Regions from separate parts of the Gracilibacillus xinjiangensis genome, predicted to be linked through region 1. Evidence: riboswitches for the same ligand, from Rfam matches in the RefSeq annotation. Region 1 holds a riboswitch; the other holds the start of a gene.
What was found. A riboswitch is a leader RNA that binds a small molecule or an ion and turns the genes downstream of it on or off. The one in region 1 is predicted to bind S-adenosylmethionine.
Positions count from the first base shown of each region.

Region 2: it holds a riboswitch for S-adenosylmethionine, as region 1 does, so the genes downstream of both, ACFOY7_RS08335 (5-methyltetrahydropteroyltriglutamate--homocysteine S-methyltransferase) here and ACFOY7_RS06710 (bifunctional homocysteine S-methyltransferase/methylenetetrahydrofolate reductase) in region 1, are expected to answer to the same signal.

Region 1 is NZ_JBHSDT010000004.1:526,264-534,483, forward strand. It holds gene ACFOY7_RS06700 (5'-nucleotidase C-terminal domain-containing protein) at 1-380, shown strand, start outside; gene metE (5-methyltetrahydropteroyltriglutamate--homocysteine S-methyltransferase) at 652-2,943, opposite strand; gene ACFOY7_RS06710 (bifunctional homocysteine S-methyltransferase/methylenetetrahydrofolate reductase) at 2,971-4,815, opposite strand; SAM riboswitch class I at 4,903-5,008, opposite strand; gene ACFOY7_RS06715 (nitroreductase family protein) at 5,180-5,746, shown strand; gene ACFOY7_RS06720 (bifunctional metallophosphatase/5'-nucleotidase) at 6,103-7,656, shown strand; gene ACFOY7_RS06725 (LysM peptidoglycan-binding domain-containing protein) at 7,867-8,220, shown strand, end outside.
Region 2 is NZ_JBHSDT010000004.1:895,992-904,211, reverse strand. It holds gene ACFOY7_RS08340 (hypothetical protein) at 1-1,384, shown strand, start outside; gene ACFOY7_RS08335 (5-methyltetrahydropteroyltriglutamate--homocysteine S-methyltransferase) at 1,615-2,718, opposite strand; SAM riboswitch class I at 2,827-2,923, opposite strand; gene ACFOY7_RS08330 (response regulator transcription factor) at 3,044-3,730, shown strand; gene ACFOY7_RS08325 (sensor histidine kinase) at 3,727-5,079, shown strand; gene ACFOY7_RS08320 (PepSY domain-containing protein) at 5,181-5,900, shown strand; gene ACFOY7_RS08315 (GTP-binding protein) at 5,946-7,892, opposite strand; gene cyoE (heme o synthase) at 7,912-8,220, opposite strand, start outside.

The DNA of each region.
Region 1 (8,220 bases):
TTATTGGAGAAAATACTATTCCGAAACCGAAAAACGTTAATCCAGGAAATCTTAAGGAAAAGAATCAAGGGCAATTAGTAATAATGAAAGGTGTTACTATTTCAGAATTAACAGAAGTTAACAGTTATGGAACATTTGAATTTATTGCAACAAAAGGCAGTAAATCAGTGCTTGTACGTGTGGATAACCGGACTGGCCTTACGCTTCAAGACTTTGACTTTGAGAATGGAGACAAGGTGAATATTACTGGTATATCCAGTAAATTTAATGACACCTACCAATTAAAACCAACAAATCCTAATGATATTGTTTCAGTTAAAAAGCATAAGCGTCCAAGCAAGGGAAAGGGTCACCATCTATTTAAAGAAGAAATGAATTAATTCACGCTAATCGAGAAAAATGACGTTACGACATTAAGAAAATGGAAAAAGAATCTGATGTTACCCATTTGTAAAAAGCCTTTAGTCCCGGCCCTGTTTTATTTTTGGAAAAGGACTTGATTTGATTCTTTATGTGCAAAAGGTTCCGATCGTAAAATGTGATCAGAACCTTTTTGCTGTTTTTGTTTCAATTTTTCTGGATGATAATAGGAAAGTGAAACCAGATTGTACACCTGTTCAAGATCGCTTCCATTAATGGATAAAATAACAATTAACCGTTAACTTTTGCTCCTGCTTCTTCACGAACCTTCTTTGCCGCTTCAATCATATTACGTAACGCTGCAACAGTTTCTTCTTGCCCTCTTGTCTTTAGTCCGCAATCAGGGTTAATCCAGAATTGTTTTACATCAATGGTACGTAAAGCTCTATCAATATTTGCCTTGATCTCTTCTACACTCGGCACTCTTGGGCTATGAATATCATATACTCCTAGACCAATTTCTTTGTCATAGTCATTTACTTCAAATGTATCAATTAATTCACCATGGCTTCTTGATGTTTCAATGGAAATCACATCTGCATCTAATGCATCAATCACCTCGAAAATTTCACTGAACTCTGAATAGCACATATGTGTATGAATTTGTGTGGAAGGTTTGACAGAAGATGTAGAAATTCTGAATGCTCTAGTTGCCGCATCAAAATATGCTGGCCATTTTAACTGGTCGAGCGGTAAACCTTCCCGTAAAGCAGGTTCATCAACTTGGATAATATTTACACCTTCTGCTTCCAGTGCTATAACTTCCTTTTCTAATGCAAGGCCAATTTGATCCTGAATCGTAAATCGAGGCAATTCCTCATGTACAAACGACCAATTCAATATCGTCACAGGTCCTGTTAGCATTCCTTTGACAGGTTTATCTGTAAGGGATTGGGCATAGACAATTTCTTTTACTGTCATTGGTCCAGCCCATGATACATCACCAACAATTAGTGGTGGTTTTACACATCGAGACCCATAAGACTGGACCCAGCCGAATTCTGTAACAGCAAATCCATTTAGTTTCTCACCGAAAAATTCTACCATATCCGTACGTTCGAACTCTCCGTGGACTAACACATCAATACTTAATTCCTCTTGTATTTCGATCCACTTTTTCGTTTCAGATTCGATGAACTTATTATATTCCTGATCAGAAATTTCCCCTTTACGCCATTTTGTTCTCGTACCTTTTACTTCACTGGTTTGTGGCAGGCTTCCTATTGTCGTTGTAGGCAGTAATGGTAATTTTAACTGGTCTTGTTGTAATGTAATCCTGTCAGAGAAAGGTAATGAGCGTTTAACTTCTTCATCACCAATTTGAGCTAGTTCTTTGGCAACTTGGTGATTCTGACGATATGGTGATTCAGCAAGTTTAACTCTTGCTATTCTGCTTTCAGTTAATTCATGCTCAATGGTGGTCTCTCCTTGATTAACACCTTTGACTAAAACATTAATTTCAGCCAGTTTCTCATCAGCAAAGCTTAATCCATCTAAGATCACCTGGTCTATTTTCCTTTCCGTCTTTTTTGTTACGGGTACATGCAACAAAGAACATGATGGCTGGATGATCATCGTTTCTGCATTAGTAATTGATTGAATTTCATTGATAAGTGCTAATTTGTCGTCTAAATCTGATCGCCATACATTTCGGCCATTAATTATACCTGCAGCCAGGATTTTATCTTTAGGGAATCCCCATTTTTTGATTGCATGAAGATGTTCACCGTGAACGAAGTCTAAGCCGATTGCTGCAACAGGTAGTTTCACAACTTCATCGTAATGTTGTACTGTTTCAAAATATGTTTGTAAAATAATTTTGGCATGCGGTACACTTGCTGTTAATTGTTGATAAACTTTTGCGATCAATGCGATTTCCTTTTCGGAAAGGTTTGTGCCTAAGATTGGTTCATCTATTTGAATCCAGTCTGCACCTGCATCAACAAGTTCTTCTAAAACCTGTTCATAAAGAGGTAAGAAAGACTCAACGATTGCTTCAAAATTAGTATCCCTATACCCTTTGGATAACTTTACAAAAGTTACAGGTCCAACCAGAACCGGTTTCCCGTTAATGCCTAATTCTGCTTTTGCTTCATTGTAATAAGTTAACGCCCGGTTTTCTATTAACCTTGGTGTGACATCATTCAGTTCTGGAACAATGTAATGATAATTGGTGTTAAACCATTTGGTCATCTCAGCTGCAACTGCTTCTTTTGTCCCGCGTGCAATTGCGAAATAAGTATCAATCGATTTTTCATCTAATTCCTGAAACCTTTTGGGAATCAGACCAAAAGAAAATGCCGTATCAAGCACATGGTCATAAAAAGAGAAATCTCCGACAGGAATTAGATCAATGTTAAGGTCTTGTTGTTTTTTTAAATTAGCAAGACGCAATTGTTTGGTTTCCGTCTTTAATTCATCTTCTGTTATCTCGTTTCTCCAATAAGATTCCAAAGCTTTTTTCCATTCTCTGTCTTTCCCAATGCGTGGATATCCTAGATTTGAACTAATATATGTTGTCATTATGAACACACTCCTATATTCGCAAATTTAATGCAGTATTTTCTTTTCGTTTTTCACTTTTATAATATATTTCGTTAATTCTGTCGTAATTTGATAGTTCATGAATGGCGTAATTAAGTAAATTCCATTAAAATAGTTAATAGCTGTGTCGATCAATTCTTTAGCAATTTGTATTCCTTCTTGTATTGCATCATTGCGGCTGACTTGTGCTTGCATTCTTGCGCGAACCTCATCAGAAAGTTTCATGCCCGGAACTTCATGATGGAGGAATTCAGCGTTTTTATGTGAGACTAATGGCATAATGCCGATGAAAACAGGTGTTTTCAAGTGCTTTGTTTCACGATATAAAGCGATAATTTGCTCATGGTTGAAGATTGGTTGGGTTAGGAAGTAATCAGCACCATGTTCTATTTTCTTTTCCATTCGCTTTACTGCTTTTTCTAAGTTTGCAACATTTGGGTTAAATGCAGCAGCTACTTGGAAATTTGTTTTTTTTCGCAGGGAGGCACCTGAAAAGGATAATCCTGTGTTACATTGTTTGATCAGGCGGATTAATTCAAATGATGTGACATCAAAGACGGAAGATGCACCAGGGAAACCGCCAATTCTGGTTGGGTCACCTGTTATCGCTAATATGTCATGGAAATCTAATGTATGTAGTCCCATGAGATGTGCTTGCAGTCCAATTAAATTGCGATCACGACAGGTTAAGTGAATGAGTGGTTTTACGCCAATATTCAGTTCTTTCATTTTGATTGCCATCGCAAGGTTGCTTATTCTAGGTGTAGCAAGGGAATTGTCTGCTAAAGTAATGGCATCGACACCAGCTTTATCTAATTGCTTCACACCTTCAAGAAATTCATCAATCTCTAAATGCTTAGGTGCATCTAATTCCACAATCACAGTATGTCTTTCTTTTACTTTATCAAGTAAGGTTGGTTGATGATTCTCTAGTTGAGGGTCTGATTGTGTAATAATTAGCGGGTTTTCTCTTACTTCTTTATTGGTGATCGGTAAAAGTCCTTTTATGCCTGTTTTTAATGCTTTTATATGCTCCGGGGTAGTGCCACAGCAACCGCCAATAAGCCGGACACCTTGGTCGCGGAACTTTTTGGCACATTGCTTGAAATAATCGGTTTGTTCACTGTATACCAGCTTTCCGTTTTCATATGCTGGTAAACTAGCATTCGGAAATGCTGACAGATAAGCCTTTTCAAGTAATGGAACAGACTCTAATGATTCAATCATATGATGAGGCCCCAGGCGGCAATTAATCCCTGCCACATCTGCACCTAATTCCTCTAATTGGTAAAATGCATCTGTTAATAATGTTCCATTTTCCAATATACCTGGTTCATGCATCGAAACATTCGTAATGATAGGCAGGTCAGTCTCTTTTCTAACAATCTTTAAAGCAGTTTTTAATTCTTCAAGATCGTAATATGTTTCTAGTAAGATTCCATCAATGCCTTCTAAAAGCAATGTAAATAACTGTTCTTTAAAGCTTCGTGTGATTTCCTTCTTTGATGTAACTAGTTTTTGTACACCTCTTATCCCGCCAATTGTTCCTAAAACAAATGTGTTTTCATTTGCAGCTTGCTTAGCGAGTTGTACTGCTTTTACGTTAATTTGATGCACCTGTTCTTCCAAGCCAAAACGAGCCAGTTTAATATAGTTGGCGCCATATGTGTTTGTCTGGATGATGTCAGCACCTGCTTCTATATAAGAGCGATGAACTTGCAATACTTCATTCGGCTTTGATAGGTTGAATGCTTCAAAGCATTGATCAACACCATGTGCGTATAGTAATGTCCCAATCGCCCCATCAGCAATAAGGATATTTTCTTCCAATTGTTTACGAAGATCTTTCATTCTATTCACCTCCTTTCTATAGGTAAGTACATTAAAAAAGGCCTTCATCCTTGATTGATGAAGGCCCTTAATGGGAATATTCCTTGTTCCTCATCTTTCAAGCATGTTTGCTTGCTGGATTTAGCACCTTGTCTAGTGATAGACGGTTGCTGAGGTATCGTAGGGCCAGTCCCTCCACCTCTCTTGATAAGAGATTGCTATAAAGTTTTCGCTGTCAACATATTACATGAAAAGTAAATCATTATCAAGATGTTTTTCTAAATTATTGAATATTTTCCCTATTAAGCTAAATGAACTTGTATGGGTGAAGAATTTATGATATCATTGAAAATGATTCTCAATTGAGGGATAGAGGTGGATGAAAATGAATGTAAAGCAGTTAATTAAAGAACGCCGGTCCATTTCCGTATATAAAGAAGATCCCGTATCAGTTGATCTGATGAAAGAACTATTAGATGTTGCTGTATGGGTCCCAAATCATAAAATGACAGAACCCTGGCGTTTCGTTTTTGTAACAGGGGAGACGAAGAAGAAACTTGCTGAAATTAATCGCGAGATTGCAAAAGAAAAGGCAAAAACTGTGTCAGCAGAAGAGTTGGAAAAAATCGGTGAGATAGGATATCAAAAAATAATGGATGTTCCTTTTATTATTTTTGTTATTAATCATATTAATCCAATTGAGAAGTTTATTGAGGAAGACTATGCTTCTACTAGTTGTTTAATCCAGAATTTCAGCTTGTTAGCATGGGAAGAAGGTTTAAGTGTGTTTTGGAAAACCGGGAAATTAGCATTCTGTGATGAAACAAAAGATTTAATCGGATTACAGGAAAATGAACGTGTCATTGGATTATTGCAAGTTGGCTACCCGGCAAAAGATCAAAAACCTTTGCCAAGAATACCTGCATCAGAGCGAATAACAGAATTATCATAACGGTGACCACATCTGATTAAGGTGTGGTTTTTTTGTGCGTATGAATTGCTAATAATAATAGCCATACAGCTTGGTTAGGAAACTATTTAGCCTGACACTCAAGTGATTATATTAGAGTGTCGCTAAATAAGGACATAAAAATATGCCGATGAAACGTGTCATCGGCAAACAAGAAAAAGGGGCTATCATTTTGTGAGAAAGCAATCTTTGCAGCATTGCTCAATTTGGAACACTTTTAATATAACAAATGAATGAAAACTAAGTGTTAAAACTGAGTAAAGATAGTGTAAACTTTTTCCTGTTGCTAATAGTTTTTCGTTATAATGAGATGAATGAATTAGTAGAGGAGAGATAACATGCAGAAACTATCCATTTGTATAACAAGTGATATTCATGGATATATTGCACCAACAAATTACAGAAATATGATAGAAGAAAACATGGGTCTAGCAAAAATCGCAACAATTATGAAAAAGATAAGAGAACAGAATGATGTCATCATCATGGATAATGGCGATTTTATCCAAGGCAGTCCTTTTACATATTACTTTGCAAAATATCATAAGGAACAAACGAGTCCTTTAGTTCATATAGCAAACCGGTTAAACTACGATTTCTCTGTATTCGGCAATCATGAATTTAATTATGGATTAGAGTATCTTCAAGCGGTAATTGAAAATTCTCAGTATCCATGGTTATCAGCCAATATTTTAGATGAGGAAACAAAAGAGCCTTTTTTCGGTAAACCATATTTGATCAAAGAAACAGCAGGGAAGAAAATAGCATTTATCGGTCTTACTACTCACTATATTCCTAATTGGGAAGACCCAAATCATATTAAGGGCCTGCTATTTGAAGATGCTTGTACATCTGCTAAGAAATGGGTAAAGAAAGTAAAAGAATTGGAACAACCAGATCTGTTAGTTGTTTGTTACCATGGTGGTTTAGAAAGAGACCCAGATGGTGGCGAGCCAACAGAGGCGCTTACAGGAGAAAATCAAGGCTATCAGATTTGCCAGGAAGTTGAAGGGATCGACATACTTATTACAGGACATCAGCACCGTTATATCACAGCCAATATAAATGGTGTGACAGTGATCCAAACAGGCAATAATGGTCAAGCGTTAGGTGAAATTTCTATAGAGTGGGATGGAGGAGCAGTACACTCTATTCAGTCAAAGCTGCACTATGTTGATGAGAAAATCCATACAGATCGGGAAATTTTTGAATTAATAGAAAAGGATGAAAAGGAAGTTCAGGAGTGGCTGGACCAGCCGATAACGGAAGTGGTTGGAGATATGAGTATTTCTGATCCATTTCAAGCAAGGTTAGAGGAGCATCCTTTTGTTGAATATATCAATTTATTGCAAATGGATATTGCCAATGTAACAATTTCTTGTACCGCTTTATTTCATGACCAATCGCCAGGTTTCCCTGCCAGAGTGACAATGAGAGATATTGTATCCAACTATATTTACCCCAACACATTAAAGGTTTTAAGATTAAAAGGGAAAGACATAAAAGAAGCGCTGGAGTTATCTGCAAGCTATTTCGAGATTGATGACAATGGAGAAATAGCCATTAACCCACAATTTATTGAACCAAAACCACAGCATTACAATTATGATATGTGGGAAGGAATTCATTACGAATTAAATATATCCCGTCCTATTGGGGAACGTGTCACAGAGCTTCAATACCAAGGGGAGCCATTAGATTTAGACAAAGAGTTCAATGTGGTAATGAACAACTATCGTGCCAGTGGCGGAGGAAACTATTTTATGTTCCAAGGGAAAGAGGTTGTAAAAGATATTCCAATAGATATGACAGAACTAATAGCTGACGACTTACTAAATAAAGAAAAATTATTGGCTAAATGTAATCATAATTATTCTGTTGTGAAAAAATAATTTAAGATATAAAATTAGAAATTTCATATAAATGTAGAAAATATTACATCTTGACGTATAAATCTATCAAATGTTGCCCCATAATGACAAATGTGACAAGCTTCCAAATATAACGTAATCTTTGTTACAGACTCTTAATTTCTCTGTAACCACAAAGGGTATTCTGATGTGTTATAGTATAGCTTGTCAACATGAAAGGAGGCAACATGGATGAAAAAGTTTTTATTGTCCACAGCAGTTATCGCTACTAGTTTATTAGCGGTAGTACCAGTATCAGCAGCCGAATACGAGGTTGAACAAGGTGATAATTTATGGGGGATTGCGGAAGAACATAATACATCTGTTGCGAAATTAAGAGAAATGAACAACTTAGAATCGGATATCATTGTCCCTAAGCAAATTATAAATATAGATAAAGAGATTACTTACATCGTGAAGAAAGGTGATTCTTTAAGTGAGATTGCTAAAGCTCACGAGACTACAGTGGCTGACTTAAAAGAATGGAATAACCTTGAGACGAATTTAATTATTATTGGGGAAGAATTAATAATTAAAGAAACAGAT
Region 2 (8,220 bases), 370 kb from region 1:
GCAAAATCGCTTACCAACTATTGATGAACGAATGGCAATTCGCTTTGCCTATGTACTATTAGAAAAAGGGCATCGTTATAATGGTCCTATTATTCCTTGGGGAAATTCAGGCTTCCGTGATGTTCAAACTTATGCTTCCATTACTGATCCAGGATTAGGACATTTGTATGGAACCTTAAAGTCCAACGATAATTTAAAAGGGGTGATTGTTCACATTGAACACCTGGAAAGAGGTAGTGATCAAGACCGTGAATTAGTTGAGCCGTACCGCATACCCAATTTCAACATTATTGGGAGAGTTAAGTTGAATGTTGGTGGTGATGCACCATCCTCATCATATGTCGGGAGACCATTATTTGAAAGTGATTTTAAACCTTCTGCTGTAAAAACTGTACATACATGGTCTGCAGCATGTTCAGCTATTTTTATGGATGGTTTAACCGAATGCAAATTAGCAATTGAGAGGATGACAGCAACTGAGGCAATACGATTCATGAAATACATGGCGGGTAATGTTCGAAGAGATCCACATACCCAAGCATTAGCGGCAGCTTTCAACATAAACACGCCTATTTTAGATGACCGTGAGAAAACTATAAAAGAAAATAACGGCAAACCGAAGCTAATTACAGATCGCTTTGAAATTGGAATGTTAGGCATTGAAATAGTTAAAGAAGGCGGATTTGATAAAGTTACTTGGGATGGAACAGCTAATACGTATCCAAGTAAGTGTGTAATTGAGCAACTTACCTTCTCCGAAGCACTTACAATGGTTCATAAAGCACATGAAGAAGGTTTACTTACTTATTTTTCTGCTGGATTCAGGTTCAAGCACTTACCTCAAGTCATCTATACAGGTACGGATGGTATCGGATTGGGCGGCGCTCAAATTCTTCGTTACATGGACTCAAATACAGGATTCCATGGGCCTTTTAAAGAAGAGAACATATCTAAAATTATTGATATCAGAGAGAAAGCAACCAAAGATACGAAAGGAAAAGCTGCTATTTTATTAAGTAGATTAGACCGTTTGTATTTTGAAAAGAGCATTACACCTAATGACAACAAGAAACGTCAATTACTCTTTACCCAATTAAAGAACAATGAAGTAGCTGAACTAGCAGAGACTATTCAAAAGTTGGCTCATATTGATGCATTACCTCATGATACTTCACATCCGTTATACAGCTGGGCACAACGCTTGATTTCAGCTAATACTACGTGTATGGCTGCGCAAATTTTCGAAGAAACAAAACAATGGGGAGAATTTCTGGATTCTCTAAGTACTGCTATGGATAACCAAGATTACGAAAAGCTGTCTGAACTTTTGTTCTCCATAGAAAAAGTGGAAAAATCCAATACAGGAGAACTAGTAACTGTTTAATGTAACTTTAAAAGCGGAGGGTTTCCTTAGCGATATACTTACTCTAATCACCATTTTCTCATCATTGTTTTTCCCTTCTTTTCATTTTTATTTAGAAGAAATGAGTGCAGTAATGAATACATTGATGAACAGTAATGAAGAGTAAGCATACGTACTTGATGGAACAGTGAACATGCATTTCCAGAAAATGAAAAGACTATCACTCTGTTGAGCGATAGTCTTCTATTATTTTATCCCCAAATCTCTTTTGATACATCAACAATAAATTTTAATTTCTTCCATTGCTCTTCTTCTGTCAGGATATTTCCATGATGTGTTGATGCAAAGCCACATTGTGGACTTAAGCAAAGTTGATCAAGAGGAATATATTCGGACGCTTCTTTAATTTTTGCTTTTATTGCTTCCTTATCTTCCAGTTCACCTGTTTTAGAAGTCACAGCACCCACAACCACTCTCGCTCCACCTTTTGGAATTTCAGCCAGTGGTTCGAATCCGCCTGATCTTTCATCATCATACTCTAAGAAGAAACCATTTACCTTTTCTTTTGCAAATAAAGTTGGTGCAATTAACTCATAACTGCCCTTAAATGCCCATGATGATTGATAGTTCCCGCGACATAAATGTGTTGTAACAATTAAATCTTCCGGCTTGTCTTCCAGGACACCATTTACCACCCTTAGTGCCAGATCGATATATTGTTCCCGATTATAGATATCTCCTTCAAAACTCATGTCTGGTGAAGAAAGTCCAGCAATATATACATCATCAAATTGTAAATAACGGCAACCTGCATCATAAAATGCTTTCACAGCATCCTTGTATGCTTGAATGATATCTTTAGTGAATTCTTCCATATCGGGATAGAAATCATGGTTTCTTAAATTAGGATAAAAGAATTGGTTTGGACTAGGTATTGTTTGCTTAGCTACAGCCCTGTTGCCAACAATCTCCTTGAAATCTTTAAAGTGTTGAATAAAAGGATGATCTGGATTAAAAGAAATCTTCCCAATGTTTCTAACATTATATGGTTCTGTTTCTAAGTCAGCAAATTGATACCCATGGTCTGGTACATACCCCTCGTAACCATTCAAGTTTTCCATAAAATCAGTATGCCACCACAGCCTTCTAAACTCTCCATCAGTAACAAGCTCTAAACCAGCTTCAATTTGCTTGTCTACAATTCTTTTTACCTCTTCTATTTGAATCTCATTTAACTGATCCTCTGTTATTTTTCCTGCTTTAAAATCAGCTTGTGCTTGCTTTAATCTTTCAGGTCTTAATAAACTTCCTACATGGTCTGCTCGAAATGGTGCTACATTTGTAATTGTTGTCATAATTATCCTACTCTCAATATGTATTTATCTATTCTTATGATAACATGAGAAAATGAGAAAAAACCTCTTCTTACAAATAAGAAGAGGTTGAATGCCGTTTCACTGCTCTTCTTATCTTCAGCAAACGCTACTGGAATTAGCACAGTACAATATGTCTGTTGCTGAGGCTTCAAAGGGCCAGTCCCTCCACCTCTCTGGATAAGAATAGATATGTAATTATTAACTATGGTAATCTAGCAATTGGAAAATGTCAACAATATTATTCGTTTTATCACTTTTTTATCATGTCTGTGCTATATTATTGAAAAGAAGGTGGTGAATCAGGATGTCGTCCATATTGATTGTTGAAGATGAAGAGAAACTTGCAAGAGTATTGGAATTGGAATTAAGTTATGAGGGATATGAAACAGAAACAGCTTTAGATGGACAACATGCTTTTCAGTTATTGCATTCAAATACTTACCAATTGGTATTATTAGATATTATGTTACCAGGAATGAGTGGTCTCGAAGTGTTAAGAAGATTTCGCAAAATAAATAAAGATACACCTATTATTCTATTAACAGCAAGAGACGAAGTGCATGATAAAGTATCAGGTTTAGATCTTGGTGCAAATGATTATGTAACAAAGCCGTTCCAAATCGAAGAACTGCTGGCTAGAATTAGAGTACATTTAAGAACAAATACTAATCAACAACAGGAAACAGACATGCTGCTATTTGATGATCTTCTGATTGATTTGAAATCGAGAAGTGTAAAAAGAGGCACACAGTCAATTGAACTGACACCAAGGGAATATGATTTACTAACATTTTTACTTAAAAATAAAAACCAAGTCTTCCAAAGAGAGCAACTGCTCGATAAAGTTTGGGGATATAACTATGCTGGTGATACAAATGTAGTAGATGTATATATTCGTTATGTCCGAAATAAAATCGACAAACCATTTAATAAGTCTACCATCCAGACGATTCGCGGTGTTGGTTATACTATAAAGGACATAAAGATATGAAACTGGGGACAAAAGTACAGTTATTTTTAAGTATAGGAATGGTAATTGTTGTTGTGTTCGTCAACAGTGTTGTCTATTTTTTATATGAAAGCAGAGTTAGTGAGAACGAGATAGCTCGTGTGAAGGAAGATGCGCTATCCATTATGGAGGCTATTGCTCAGCAAGATGAAATCAATGTAGACAGTTCGCGCCTATTAAAGGCATTCTTACCTGCTAATGGAATGATTCGTATTATTGATGAAACAAACCATCCGATCCATAACTATGCCAAAGACGCAAGCTACCATAATTGGCCAGTTCAATATACCGACAAAGAGATGACAACACTAAACCATTCATCAGATGATATACCATATGTACAGGTAGCCATCCCTGTTATTTGGAATGATGGATCCATTGTTACTCTTCAAGTAAGTGAAGCTTTATATTCCATGAAAGATGCACTCAACAGACTCCAAGTTGTTTTATTGATCACTTCATTATTTATGATCATACCAGCTATTTTAGCAGGCATCATGATCGCTCACTATGTTACTAAACCGATAAAGAGGCTAACAAGGGAGATCAACAGTAATCCAAAGAATGGAAAATGGGAAAAAATATCGATAACAGCAAATGGGAAAGATGAGATTGCTGAAATGCAACTAGCATATAATCAAATGATTGATCGAATTGACGAGAATATGGCTAAACAAGCCCGATTTGTTTCAGATGCGTCTCATGAGTTAAAAACACCACTATCTGTGATAACCAGCTATACAGAGTTACTACAGAGACGAGGTAAAGAAAGAACAGAAATATTTGATGAAGCTGTTGATGCCATTCTTTCAGAAGCTGGTAGAATGAAGCATATAACAGAGCAAATGCTCATGTTGGCAAAGAATGAAACGATCGAGAATGTCCGCTTTGCACCAGTTAATATTACTGATTTGATTCGTGAAGTGGTTCGCTCATTATCTATTGCATACAATCGTGATATCCACTTATATGAGGAATCCCCTTTGTCTCGAATGGTTAGTGCAGACAAGCAAAAACTATACCAGGCAATCTATATATTAGTTGATAATGCCTGTAAATATAGTGATAAAGAAATTAACATCTATTTAGTAGATAAAGAGGAGCATGTGCTTATTTCTGTTCATGACTTTGGTGATGGTTTAAGTGAAAACGATCAAAAACTAGTTTTCGATCGTTTTTATCGAGTAGATAAAGCAAGAAGCAGAAAAGCTGGCGGGAGTGGCTTAGGCTTGGCGATTTGCAAAGCCATAATCGATGCACATGGCGGTTATATTACGATAGACAGTCAACTTAAAAAAGGCTCTACTTTCTCCATCCATATCCCAAAATAAGAAAGATGAGAGGATTTCTCATCCATTTCTCATTTTTCTCTCATGAGGTACTCATTATCGAAGTCTACAATAAAAGTATCGAATAGAAAGGAGTACTTTTCATGAAAAATAAAACATTTTTTATTGTATTAACAAGTTTACTTGTTGTCGGAGGAATTTTAGCAATTCTGCAGTTTTCACCAAATAAAGCAAGTGCTTATTTATCTGAACAAGAGGCTGAGGATAAAGTAAAGAGTCAATTTTCAGGTGAAATCGTTGAAATTGAATTAGAAGAAAATGATAATCGCAGAGTCTATGAAGTGGAGATAAAAGGAACAGAATCACACTATGAACTTGAACTGCATGCTGAAACTGGGGAAATTTTAAAATTAGAGGAAAAGGTCATCGTAAAAGCTGCTTCTGATAATAATGAAACAGATGATGACAGGAAAACTGACCAATCTAACAGTGCACAACAAACCACTTCTACAAAATCAGCAAGTAATTCAAACCATACTGTAAATTCAAATGAGAGTAATGCAGATGACCGCAATGAAACTACTTCAACAAACACAAACCAGGTTGATGACGGTACTAGTAAACAAAGCCAAACAAAAACCACAACGAAAACGTTAATTTCATCTGAGAAAGCGAAGTCGATTGCGTTAGATCAACATAGTGGAACAGTTAAAGAATTGGAGTTAGATGAAGATGACGGTCATATGGTATATGAAATAGAAATCCATACAACAACTAATGAAATTGAGATAGAAATTGATGGATATACTGGTTCTGTTATTTCTGTTTCTAAAGATGATTTAGATGACGATGATGAAGATTAATCCTCCTATCATATAAGACTTGAAATGGAAAAGCAACGCAGCATATTAGTGCGTTGCTTTTTCTGTATTTGCATGCATATGTTCCTTTGCTTCATGCCATGGGACAGAATAACTCTCCCCTTTGGCGCAAAAAACGGATGAAGACCGGTAAATTGGATCCTGATTTTTATCATAAGCTAGCTTCTCCATAACCTCTATTGGATTATGGCACTCATAATAGCCTGCATAACGCAGCTGTAACGAGCCTTTACCTTTTGTAAAGGAAGCGAAGGTTATCGGATAATCCCGAAATGTTGAGACAGGGACTTTACCAGTTAAAATTGCTTTTTCTCCCTCTGTTACCGGGGCATCAAATAAACCGTTAGCCTTCTCAATATCTGCGATTACCCGGCCAATTAAATGGGAAGGTACCTTTATTTTCACCTCATAATAAGGTTCAAGAAGTAACTTTTCTGCTTGCTCTAAACCTTGGCGTATTGCTCGATAGGTAGCTTCTCGAAAGTCCCCGCCTGATGTGTGTTTTTCATGTGCACGGCCATTTATCAGAATTATATGAATATCTGCCAACACAGCCCCTGTCAGTATCCCTGTATGAGCCCTTTCAAAAACATGCTGTTCTACTAATCTTTGATAATTTAATGGTAAATCATCAACATGGCATCTATTTTCAAATGTTACTCCATTTCCTCTTTCTGCTGGTTTTAATTGCAGATGAACTTCTGCATAATGTCTTAACGGTTCAAAGTGCCCATACCCCATGACTGGAAATTTAATCGTTTCCTTATAAAGAATTTCAGGGGGAGTAAAATCGATCAACTTATTAAAACGCTCAAATACCAATTGTTTTAACACTTCTAACTGAATTACACCTAAAATATGCAAATGAATCTCTTTTAATTCATTATCCCACTCTACCTGTAAGGAAGGGTCTTCTGCATCTAGCAACTCAAACAATTGCAACATATCTCTGTCACTTTCTTCCTTACCATATTCCACTTTCACTCTCATTGTTGGCACCATCGTATAAGTTGCAGATTTCTTACCTTCTCCTGCCGTATCCCCGATTGATAATGTACTAGAACCGGCAACAGCGAATAATTGGCCTGCCTCCACTTTATCAACAGATGAAAAATTTTGGCCGTCATAAATTCTTAATTCATTCACTTTTTCGCCATTTAATTGTTCACGAACAGACATTTGCCCTTGTAATGCTTTTATAAATGTTAATTTATGGCCATCTTTATCATGTCTGATTTTATATACAGTTCCAATAAATTGTCTGGAATTATCCCATGTTTTACCTGCCCACTCATCTAGCGCCTTAATAACATGATCAATTCCTATACCTTGTAAGGCGGATCCGCAGAAACACGGGAATAGGGTCCTTGATTGAACCATTGCAGCAACCCTTGCCCTCCATAACTTTTCATCAGAATTCCCTTCTAAATATTGTTCTAATAAAAAATCATCCTTTTCGGCAATTTTCTCCTTTAAATCATCATCTAGGCAATCTGATTGAAAGAACTTCATTGCATCAAAAATGGAACCAGCAAAATCCTTTTCTATTTCTTGCATAACGGCTTCCTTATCCGCGCCTTCTCTATCCATTTTATTAATATAGAAGAAAACAGGTTTATCGTGCTCTCTTAATAACTGCCAAACTGTCTCGGTGTGACCCTGAATCCCTTCCACTGCACTGACAATAATTATCCCATAATCAATCACATGGACCATCCGTTCCATCTCAGCAGAGAAATCTACATGGCCTGGTGTATCAATTAATTGATACATAGATTTGTCCGTTTCCATTAATGCTTGTTCACTGAATACAGTAATGCCGCGTTCCCGTTCTACTGTATGATGGTCAAGGTACGTATTTTGATGATCGACACGTCCCGGCTGATGAATATGATTAGTATGGAATAGAAGTTGTTCGGCAAAAGTTGTCTTACCTGCATCCACATGTGCAAATAATCCAATTGTACTTGTCATATATAAACTACCTACTTTACTAAACGAAAATGAGATACAATGTATATACGCCCATTAAATAAATTAATGAACTAATAAATAATTGATCTGCCCAGCTTTTCATTTTTTTTGTTTGAAAGCCTTTCAGACTAATAATAAACCATGCTAGGTTTAATATACTTATCAATAGATAAAACATGACACTAAGATGATTGATCATAAATGGAACAAAGAAAAGTAATGCAATGTAAATACTTGTTCTGCGAATAGTTGTTTGATACCCTTTTACAACTGGCAGCATTTTCAGACCTGCTCTAGCATAATCATCATACTTTCTAATAGCAATAGC